DNA from 2 places in the Chryseobacterium sp. T20 genome. Region 2 is predicted to be linked to the other one. Evidence: riboswitches for the same ligand, from Rfam matches in the RefSeq annotation. Region 2 holds a riboswitch; the other holds the start of a gene.
The links. A riboswitch is a leader RNA that binds a small molecule or an ion and turns the genes downstream of it on or off. The one in region 2 is predicted to bind thiamine pyrophosphate.
Positions count from the first base shown of each region.

Region 1 (5,808 bases), on a different contig from region 2:
TAATTAATGGTGTTTTCCGCTGTATGACGGACTGTTGAAAACATTTGTTAGCCTCTGCGAAGGTAAACTGTGGCGCGCACAAAAGACCCAACAACATCATGCTAATTGTTGTTTTTTTCATAGCTTTGCTGAAATTAGTTGTTATTTGACTGATTTATATTCAATGCATCGGTAACCCCAATTACTGGTGCATTATTTTTCTAATATAATATGGTGATCTGATTCTTTTCTTGTTTTTAGATTAAATGGAAATCCTATGGTTTTAATCACTTTATCCAGATCTCCGGTGATATCTCCATCAATAACATTCTCTCTATATTGTTGAGGATAGGTTATTGAGATATTGTACGTCTTCTCCAATTGTGAAATGGCCTGTCCGAATTTCATTTCATTAAAATCAAATGTTCTTACCACATCCTGATCGTAGAAATGTTTTTCTGCTCCGTCTTTATCTGCAAGCCATGTTTCTTTAGGTAAAAGATAGGTTGTATGACCGTTGTAATCAATTTTTACTTTTCCTTCTTTCAGATAGACTTTTTTATCTTCAGATCTCTGATCCAACAGGAATTTTGTTCCCAGCACTTTTACTTTAAATCCATTGGCATCAATGACAAAGGGCAACGCTTTATTTTTAGCAACACTGAAGAATGCTTTTCCCTTGAAAGAAACATTTCTGGCTTTTTCTCCGAAATTATCATTCAGGGTCAATTCGCTTTCAGGTTCTAATGTAATGATACTTCCATCTGGTAAAGTGAATTCCTTTTGCATCCTTTCAGATTTGAAAACCATTTGCTGATGGAATGAAGATTTCATATCATTATCAGTAAAGAAAAGAGTCATCACCGTAAACAAAGGCAGAAGAACAGCCGCGGCCCATAGAAAACGTTTTGTCTTGTTTCTGGATCTGATTTTATTTTCAAGTCCGTTCCAGATTCTCTGATCTGCCGAATCCTTTATTTTCCGGTTTTCATCTTTGACTGATTTCCATTGATTTTCGAAATCCATATGCTCCTGTTTGTTCTTTATTAAAGAATACGCAGGAAGTGTACAATCGTCAACCTGTATTTTTTTGATTTAACGATTTGTTCATACAAATTAATATTGAATTAAAGTAAATAATCACTTATTAAAAAAATATAATTAGGTACTACAATCAAATATTATTGTCCTACAAAATATTCTGTATCTTAATATTATATATATTTGTGATTATAAAAACTATATAAACCATGAATCAAAAAACAAAAGATTTTTTTGAAAAACATAAAATTCTAGAAAGAGAAATAATTGATGCAAAAGGACAAACTATGTATCAACTTAAAGATTTTATGAAGTCACAAAATAAACTATTTGCCTACAATACTACCGCCTGTAATCAAGGTCATACAATCAAAGATAGAAATGGACATTGTATTGTATGTAAAACAGCTTCAATTACATTTTTAAGAAGATCCTTAGCAACAGGTAATATTTATATTGCAGGAAGTATTGCAAAGGAATATATAAAAATAGGAATGTCAACCGTTCCTCTTGATCAAAGGTTTACTAGACTAAACTCTCGGAGAGTTGGTAATACTAATGATTGGGTCTTAATTAAAAGTATAAAATGTGATTTTGTAAATAAACATGAACTTGCAATACATAAATTATTAAAAAAATATAAAATTGACGGTGATAAATATGGTGATACAGAATCAACAGAAATTTTTAGATGTAGTTATGAAAAGGCAAATGCAACTTTAGAACAATATTTTGAAGAAAATAATATTGAAAAAATTGAAACAAAAACGTTTTTATATAATCCGGAAAAATATAGTTTTAGAAATCTAATTAATTCAAATAACATGTAACCTATTCTCTAATATTATAAAAGACCAATAGAAATATTATAAAGTTATTCAATCATAAAATAATTTGGAGTAGGGACTTAATATCAATATAAACTGAATCGTTAAAAGAAAAAATTCAAATTCGCTCTCAGAAACTTCAACACTTTATTGACATGTTTTTCCACGGCTGTTTTAGAAATATCATTTTCCTGAGCAATGGTAAAAAGACTGAGATTCTGGATTTTATTTTTGATGAAAAATTCACGGCTCTTTTCCGGAACCTGCTCCAGAAGGCTTTCTATCTTTTTAAGCTGATCTTCCTGTTGGATCTGTTTTTCGAGTTCTGAGCTTTCTTCATCCTGACTTTCCTGGGAATTTTCAAGAGGAACGAAAATCATTTTTCTTTTACGGTAGAAATTGGAGATTTCCTGTTTGGCAGATTTAAAGATGAGTGCTTCAATTTCTGAGGGAGAATGGGTTTTGGATAGATATTTCCAGACATGCATAAAAATATCCTGAACAATTTCTTCAATATCCTCCTCTTCCGAAAGGTATTTGGCCACAAAAAAATACACCCTGTGCTTGTAACCGGAATATATTTCTTTAAAATGATCCATTCTTTAATACGTCTTTGAACTCAAAACTGGTGGTACAAAAGTATCCAAAAGCTATGGCAATCATATTAAATATATATTAAGTTTAAATCCTTAGCGATAAGTCAGCACCGGATTTTCACAGAAAAATTTTCTGCTCAGAAAGAAAAGTCCAAATCATCAGCGAAAGGTCTGAAATTGGAATGCATAGCCGCTGTAAAATAGTCACAGAATACCTGATACACTGCAGAATTGGTATCCGTTGCCCGGATTCCCAGTTGTGTATAAATAGTAAGAATCTGATGGGACAATCTTTGAACCAGCTCTACTCCATATTGATGAATCTCGTGTTGTTGATCACCTGAAATCTCTTTATGATCACCCAGTATATTTTCTACTTCTCTGGCAATGTTTAGTACTTTTTCCAAATGTTTTTCAACAGACTCTGTGAAACTTTTGAAATGGATCTCAGGACGAATCAATTCTGCCTCTTCAATAAAATGAGAAGCCATTCCTAAATAATTGACCAAAAGCGTCAGATCTGCAAAAACCCGAAACGGAATAGTGTCCAGAATATCCTTGGTGAAAAAGGTATCATACACAAAGCTGTACTCTTCACTAACGAGAACATTTTCAACAGTGAATGAATAGGTGCCGCTGGCTTTCATTCCCATAGATTTCCAGTTAGGAATAATTTGAGCCCTTTCTTTCGGAATAATGAATGAGTGAATGATCTCATTACCGTCTTTATCCATTATAGGTTTCCCGTTTTCCGTAATCTTGGCATTCAATGTGAAATGGGTCAGATGAGGTGCTCCGGTTGCAAAATTCCATGAACCATTGATCAGATAAGTACTGTCATCTTGTTTTTCTGCTGTACCGCCAATCATTCCGCTGCCGCCAAAACAGGTTTCAGAATGGGTGAACAGTAATTGAGCAACTTCAGGTTTGATATTTCTGGAGAAGTAATTGGCTCCGGCACAAAGTGTCAGCATCCAGCCAAAGCTTCCATCGGTTTCTGCCCAACCAAATAAAGCTTTAAGTCCTTCTTCAAAACGATAGCCGAGTCCTCCATATTTTTTGGGAACCCAGATCTTCAGTAATCCTTCTTCGTGAATATATTGTATTACCTCATCAGAAATTCCAGAATCTCCATGAAGTTCCTGTCTGATCTCTTTAGTGCTCAGCATTAGCTTTGGATTTAATGATTTTCTGCCACTCTATATATCCGGAGATGGCTACTAAAAATAAGAATGATGTCAAAACAGCATAGAGATACAATTCTTTATGGATCATTAAAGGGATAGAAATAATATTACTTACGTTCAATATCACCCAGTTTTCAATTTTCCGTCTTGCCATCAGCCACATTCCCGCCCAGGCAAAAGCACTCACCAGAGAATCCCAGACCGGAACATCCGAATCAGTAAAATGGGTCAGAAAAGACCAGAATAAGATAAAAGTTCCCAAAACAATTCCTCCGGTAATCCACTTTTCTGTGGTGCTGGTAACGGAAATTTCCATTTCTGATTTTTGCTTCCCGAATTTCCAATACAGCCATCCATAGATACTCATGACCAGATAATAAAGATTTAAGGTAAATTCAGCGTACAGCTTGGAAGTAAGCATCACATACAACGTAAGAAGAATCCCTGCAATTCCGAAAAGATAGTTGTTGACGTTGTTTTTACGAGCCAGTAAAACCTGAATGACTGAAAATAAGACTCCGAACCATTCCGGTAAGGTAATTTGTTTTAAAATGTCCTGCATCATATTAATTATTGGAAATCAAATGATGAGATGATCAGTAAGCAATCCCTACGCCGGCATTATCCGGATCAGGTGTGGAAGTACATTCCTGGGTATCATCTCAGCCACTGTTCTGTAGCACCCCATTGTTGGGACAAAGGTGCAGCTTTTTTGTGGAAAAAGAAAGGACTTCAGGCTTTTAATTTTGGAAATATAATACTTCTATTTATCCTTTAAAAAAAATATCCTATGCTTCCTGAACTAACCGGAATGTAAGATTAATACGTTCCTTCATGGAGGATACAGACTTAGCAATTCTATGCTCCCAGTTTTCCTGAAGATCACCTTTCATAATCAATAATGAGCCATTAGGAAGTGGTAGGCTGTATTTACTCTGATGATGATCCTTTTTCCTGAAATCAAAGTTTCTGGTCTGTCCTAAACTTAAAGATGCAATCACAGGACGTTTTCCATATCTGCTTTCCTTATCCCGATGCCAGGCAACAGAATCGTTATGATCCCTGTAAAGGTTAAGCAATACAGAATTGAACTGATAGCCGAATGTTTCTTCGATCCTTTGCTTTAAAGAAAATAATTCGGGAGTCCAGAGGTTGTTATCCACTTCACCATTTCCTAATGGATAATCCGTTTTCGGATCACCATACCAGGCTGTTAGGCGTGGTGTCAGAACCGTTTTGTCATACATTTTCTGAGTACGTTGTTTCCAGGGAGATGTTTCAAGCAGATGATATTTAAGATTATCCGCTTCCTCCTGACTCAGGAAATGTTCTCTGTATTCCAATAGGTCTTTTGGAAATTCATATAAATCTTCTGAATCGAACAAGCTGAGCTGGGTCATATTTTTAGTTTTTAAAATAACAGAAAACCTTATGTTCTCTGAGGAAACGAATTTGATACAAATAATATCTACAAATATATCAATAATGATACAAAATAAATCAAACAATAAAGATCATTAGAACAAAATACATAATGGTAGATTTTTACAAAAGCTATATCATTATTTTTATTCGTTAAAAACAACCTTCTTTTTTATATAATTCACTTTTATAACAAATTGTAAATTAAATATCTGAAATAATTAATACATTCAAAAAAACGAGTAATAATGTATTATATGCACACAATAGGATGTCACTTCGGGAAGATTTAATACTTAATTCAAAAATAATTATTCATCTTTGCAGCCTTAAAATCAAACACGCTAGTTTATTTCATGAGCATTACTTTTAAAAAGCGACTAATTATAGCGCTTGTATTACCTACGGCCGCCATTTATTATGGGCAGAGTACGAAGGATTCTTTAGAGAAATCTAAATCTATTGATGAGGTTATGTTGGTAGGTAGAAACCTTTCCCAAACAGCCAAAGAGAGAAAAACACCTGTTGCAGTTTCCAACATTAAAGCTGCAGAAATTCAGGAAAAACTGGGAAACAGAGAATTCCCTGAAATTATGAAGTCTACTCCATCCGTTTATGTTACCAAAGTAGGTGGTGGTTTCGGAGACAGCAGAATCAACATGAGAGGTTTTGACGGGGCCAACATTGCAGTGATCATCAACGGACAGCCGGTGAATGATATGCAGGGAGGAACTGTGTACTGGTCTAACTGGACTG
Region 1 is NZ_JBLFDU010000001.1:167,368-173,175, forward strand. It holds gene ACMA47_RS00775 (SusC/RagA family TonB-linked outer membrane protein) at 1-121, opposite strand, end outside; gene ACMA47_RS00780 (FecR family protein) at 193-1,005, opposite strand; gene ACMA47_RS00785 (GIY-YIG nuclease family protein) at 1,230-1,850, shown strand; gene ACMA47_RS00790 (RNA polymerase sigma factor) at 1,952-2,446, opposite strand; gene ACMA47_RS00795 (hypothetical protein) at 2,581-3,612, opposite strand; gene pnuC (nicotinamide riboside transporter PnuC) at 3,599-4,195, opposite strand; TPP riboswitch at 4,221-4,327, opposite strand; gene ACMA47_RS00805 (alpha-ketoglutarate-dependent dioxygenase AlkB family protein) at 4,419-5,030, opposite strand; gene ACMA47_RS00810 (TonB-dependent receptor) at 5,409-5,808, shown strand, end outside.
Region 1: another riboswitch for thiamine pyrophosphate. It lies ahead of pnuC (nicotinamide riboside transporter PnuC); the one in region 2 lies ahead of ACMA47_RS15380 (TonB-dependent receptor).

Region 2 (5,808 bases):
GAAAGTAAATCTGTAGAGATGTCTCCTTCACCAGCGATAAATGTTACTACTTTGATTTCTTCTGCAACTTCAGGAAGTTTAGTGAAGAATTCAGCTTTTGCGTAGCTTTCAAGAATTTCTTTTGCAATTTCGTTTCCGCTGTTGAATGCTTCTTTCAGACGGTTTGTATCCGCTTCATAAAGGAAAACCTGAGTTTTAAGAACGTTGGCTGCTTCTTTAGCTGTTGCAGGATCGTTACCTAGAGCAAGATCCAGCAATACTTCAATAGAAGGTCCACCTTTCATGTGAGATAACAATTCAAAGGCATATGCAGGGGAAATTTCTTCTACTACGGATTCACCTAGAATAATTTCTTTTAAAAATTTTGCTTTCACTCCCGCTGCACTTGTCGTTCCGGGTAGTGTGTTATAAATGAAAAATTTAAGAGAATCTGATCGGTCAGCATTACCTGAATCTTTAATTTGTGTAATGATTTCGCTTAGTAATTCAGCCCCATCAATTGGCTTTGGATGAAGCCCTTGGGTTTTTCTTTCTTCAATCTCTTTGATGTAATCCTTATAAATACTCATAATAGAAGGTCTTTCAAAATTAAAGGTAGGCCTGCTTTTTCTTTACCGGTCTGTACAAATACAGTTAATGACATTTTGAGTTCTCGCATTTTGATGCAACATTAACCGAATAAAGTCAGCATAATCTACACTTTTTCAAAAGTTTTTTAAAATTATCAAACAATTCAAAATGTTCCCAAAATTACGAAATTTTACTATTTTATAAGAATGAAATTATTTAGATTCTTTATAAATATGAATTTTATAATATCTATTTTTGGTCGTATTTTTGTAAACAAATGGAGAATATGAAAAATATCCTGAATGTTTTATGTGTTTTTATTTCGATTTTCGTTTTCTCGCAGACCAAATCTGTGAAGAAAGTTCCCGTGAAGAAAGGAACAAAAAGCACGGTTAAAAAAGCAGTTGCAGCTAATAAACCTAATGCTGATCTGGTGGTGATCAACAAAGATCTTCCTGTTTTGATTCCTAAGAAAAAAGGAGATCAGTTCGGGTATGTCAATCAGAATGGGAAATTTATTATCCAGCCGGAATATCATATTGCCGTATTTTTTTATGAAGACTGTAACCTTCTGAATTCTCCTAATGAAAAAGTCAGAAAATTTGGAACAAAAGAATATGCTACTGTAGAAAAAAATATGATTTCTTACCGTATAGATCAGTCTGGAAAGAGAGTATATCAGTTCAAAGAAGCAGATTTTGGAAAGTGTAAGTTTGAAGAATATAAACAACAGCTATTTCAGGCCTATATCCTGAATGGTTTTTACGGAATCATTGAAAAATCAAAGTTTGTGAATGCAGCCGATTACAGACAATATCAGATCTATCCTCAATATCAGTATCTGTTCATTCTGGAAGGGGATGATGTGGCTAATCCTATGATTGTTGCTTCCAATAATGATAAATTTGGAATCATTGATGTTAATAATAAGATTATCATTCCTTTTGAATATTCCAATATTAAACGAAACTTCAGCTGGAAACTGGGCAAGATGTTTGAAGTGACAAAAGACGGCTCGAATTACTACTATATCGATGCGAACAACAAAACGTACTAAATAATTATAAATTATAAATGATGAATGATGAATGATGAATGATGAATGATTCATTTGATAACTCCTATTTTTCATTCCATAACCATCCATGTATCCCGAAACCCAATACCCCGAATCTCGCACCTCGTAACCCACTATCCCGCATCTCGAAACCCTAATTCCAATTCATATATTTTTTGTAATTTTGCGGCTGAAATAAAGGGGTGCTTTAACAGGCTGAGATTATACCCAATGAACCTGGAACAGGTAATGCTGTTTAGGGAACCATTTAAATAATTGATGGATGATTAGCGATAAATGATCGATAAACATCACGTATCATTTACTATTTGTCAATTATCTCATAATCACCCCTTTTATTCATTAAATGTCAAAGATTTATAGAATGAAAGGATTATTTTTTTTAGGGCTTAGTGTAGGCTCTGTAGCTTTTATCCAGGCTCAAAATAAGGATTCCCTAAAGGTCAGGGAAATTGAAGCCGTTAACTTTACCAAAAGACTGCCGGTAGCAAAGGAAATCATCAATGTACAGAAAGATCTGGACAGTAAGAATCTGGGACAGGATCTTCCTATTCTTTTGAAAAATCAAACCTCCATTATTTCTACTTCAGATGCTGGAAACGGTGTAGGATATACCGGTTTCAGAATTCGTGGAGTTTCAGGAAGTGCTATCAATGTCATGATGAATGGTGTTCCATACAACGATTCTGAAAGCCAGGGTACATTTTTTGTCAATGTTCCGGATTTAACAAGTTCTGCCTCACAGATTGTCATTCAGAGAGGAGTAGGAACTTCCAATAACGGGGTTTCTGCCTTTGGAGCAAGTATTAACGTACTTTCTAAAGATCCGGAAGAGAAGTTTTATTTTAAAACAGACGACAGCTACGGATCATTTAATACCTATAAATATTCAGCTGAAATAGGTTCCGGGAAATTCTGGAAAAACCGTCTTTCCGTGATGGGAAGATATACCCATATTCATTCTGACGGATATATAGACAGAGCTTCATCGAACTTACATTCTTATAACTTTACTGCTTTATTTGAAGAAGGGAATACAAAATTGCGTTTAATGGCTTTTGGAGGTAAAGAGAAAACCTATCAGGCCTGGAATGGTATTGACCGAAAGACCTGGGAAACGGATCCGAAATTCAATATTTCAGGAGCCATCTACGATGCCAATTGGGAGAATATTGTAAGTTTCTATGATAATGAAACAGATAACTACAGACAGAATCATTATCAGTTGCTTTGGGAACAGAAATTCAGCGACCGCTGGAATCTTGAAACCACGTTCCACTATACAAAAGGAAAAGGATATTATGAAAATTATAAGCAGGGAAATCTTTTCTCCAGGTACAATCTGCCTAATATCATTGAAGGTGGGCAAACGATAAAATACTCAGATTTTATCAGAAAAAAATGGCTGAATAATGATTTCTACGGAATGGTTTCTACATTGTACGGGAAGTTTGACAATCTGGATCTGAACTTTGGTGCCGTTGTGAATCAGTATTACGGAAGGCATTATGGAAATGTGACGGGAGTATTTTTCCCTCAGATTGATGAAAGCGAATATTACAGAAACCGCTCTGTGAAGAATGAAGTCTCAGGTTTTGCAAAAGCTTTATTAAGAGTAGATAATTTTGAATTCTTTGGTGATTTACAGCTTAGAAAAATTAATTATAATACTAAAATCCTGATGGCAGGTGATGGAGAAGGTGCAGATTTAAGTAAAAACTGGTTGTTCTTTAATCCAAAAGCCGGAGTGAATTACAGAATTGACGGAGGTAAAATTTTCCTTTCATACGCTCACGCTCATCGTGAACCGAACAGAGATGATTTGATGGCGAATAATGATGTGAAAGCAGAAAAACTTCACGACATTGAGGCTGGTTTTGAAAAACAGTTCGGAATTGTTTCGTTGACGGCCAATGTTTATTATATGTATTATGTGAACCAGTTGGTGTTGAATGGAGAACTGAATAACGTAGGAGCATTTATCAGAACAAATTCAGGGAAGAGTTACAGAAGAGGTATTGAAGTTGGTGCTTTGGCCAAATTATCCAAGCAATGGGAGGTTTCAGGAAATGTAACGTTAAGCCAGAACAGAAACCAGGATTTCAATATTCAAAATGGAGATGTTCCTAAGAGCCTTGGAAATACCCAGATTTCATTCTCGCCGAATGTAATTGCCAATCTAAGCCTGAAATTCAATCCTACAAAGAATTTCCAGTTTGCTTTAATGAATCAGTATGTTGGAAAACAATATCTGGACAATACCGAAGATGAAAATCTTCAGCTTAAAGATTATTTCCTGACAGATTTCAATGCTCAGTATCAGTTTAAAATTGCTAATAACGAAATTGCATTAAAGCTATTGGTGAATAACCTGTTCAACAGGAAATATGTGAACAACGGATCTGTTTATGAAGGTCAACCGTATTATTTTTCACAGGCAGGAACGAACTTTATGTTTGGAATAAGCTGGAAAATACAATAGCAAAAGATCAGGAACACGGATATTTAAATTTATAAATTAGTTTTAGCAGTTTTGTCCTTTTTAAGCTTAAAAAAAGGAGTTTAAATAGTCGTATTCCTTTTTTTGTACAAAATAATCAAAAGGCTGCTTCGGCAGTCTTTTTTATATCCATTAAATATTACAAAAAGTCCCGAAAAAGTTATAAATTTGCTGCCAAATGAATATTTCAGCATATATTTTAGAATACTTAAAACAATTTGGAACTGCCACAGTTCCAGGCTTTGGGGTGTTTTCACTGAAAAATTCTAAGGCAATTATTAATTCTGAAAACGGGAGCATTCTGCCTCCGGCCAGTCAGATTGAATTTACAATAGATTACGAAGTACAGACTGAAGATCTTGCTGCTTTTATTGCAGAACAAAAACAGATGTCTTTGGAAGCTTCGAAAAGTGATCTTAAAATTCAGACTGATTTTTGGAAGAAAAAACTTCAGGCCGAACAGGTTCTTGAAATTCAAAACCTTGGAACAGTCTTCATTGAAGAAGGGCACACTCATTTCAAGGGGAAAAGAATAGAATCCGGACGCCCGGACTTTTACGGATTGGAAGAAATCAGATTCTCAGATATCAATAACGGGGAAAAAGTGAATGCCACAGTGAATCGCGAAAAGGATTTTAAATTCAAAAAAACAATTCTTTGGATTTTCCTTCTGGTTATTCCGGTTCTTGGAATTTTATACCTGGCGTTTACCCAACAGGAACTTCTTTTTGGAAAAAAATCTTTCAATAATGTTTCTGTACAAACCTCTACCCATAGAATTGTAAAAGATACGGTGAAAGTGATGGTACATACCCCGGAAACACCTGTTTCAGATTCTTTGAAAAAAGATTCATTAGTAAAACCTGTCGGAAAAGGAATGAAATCTACTCCGGCTGTCCCAAACAACACTAAGACTAGATGGCAAAAATAAAAAAAGCGTCAGAATCTCTGACCATTATGACCAATATCGTTCTTCCGAACGAAACCAACTCTTTAAGAAACCTTTTCGGTGGTGAACTTCTGGCAAAAATGGACCGTTGTGCGTCTATTTCTGCAGCAAGACACTGTGAAAGAAGAGTAGTAACAGCTTCTGTAAACCACGTATCTTTCAACCATCCGATTCCGGAAGGAGGTGTAGTGGTATTGGAATCTAAAGTTTCCAGAGCATTCTCTACTTCCATGGAAGTGTATGTAGATGTGTGGTTGGATGACCCAATTAATCAGAAGAAAATTCATACCAATGCAGGGATTTATACTTTCGTTGCGGTGGATGAATTCAACCGTCCGATTCCTATTCCGGAAATGATTCCTGAAACAGAGGAAGAAAAAGAAAGATTTGCAGCAGCATTCCGTAGAAAAGAACTTTCATTAATTCTTTCCGGAAGAATGAAACCTTTGGAATCTGTAGAGCTTAAGAAATTATTCCAGGAACCGCAGGAGTCTAAGAAAGACAAGAAATAAAACACAAAAAACACAAATGACGGGCACAAATTTTCACAAATGGTTTGTGCTTAGTCAGATGAAAAAAAATAAGCAAAATGGGTATTTCAGAAAATGATATATCAAAAATTGTTTATGAAGCAGGGTATATAGTTCATAAGTCGCTGGGACCAGGACTTTTGGAAAGCGCTTATGAAGAATGCCTGTTTTATGAATTAAG
Region 2 is NZ_JBLFDU010000006.1:170,793-176,600, forward strand. It holds gene ACMA47_RS15370 (bifunctional aconitate hydratase 2/2-methylisocitrate dehydratase) at 1-569, opposite strand, end outside; gene ACMA47_RS15375 (WG repeat-containing protein) at 848-1,627, shown strand; TPP riboswitch at 1,817-1,908, shown strand; gene ACMA47_RS15380 (TonB-dependent receptor) at 2,013-4,130, shown strand; gene ACMA47_RS15385 (hypothetical protein) at 4,327-5,079, shown strand; gene ACMA47_RS15390 (acyl-CoA thioesterase) at 5,067-5,609, shown strand; gene ACMA47_RS15395 (GxxExxY protein) at 5,687-5,808, shown strand, end outside.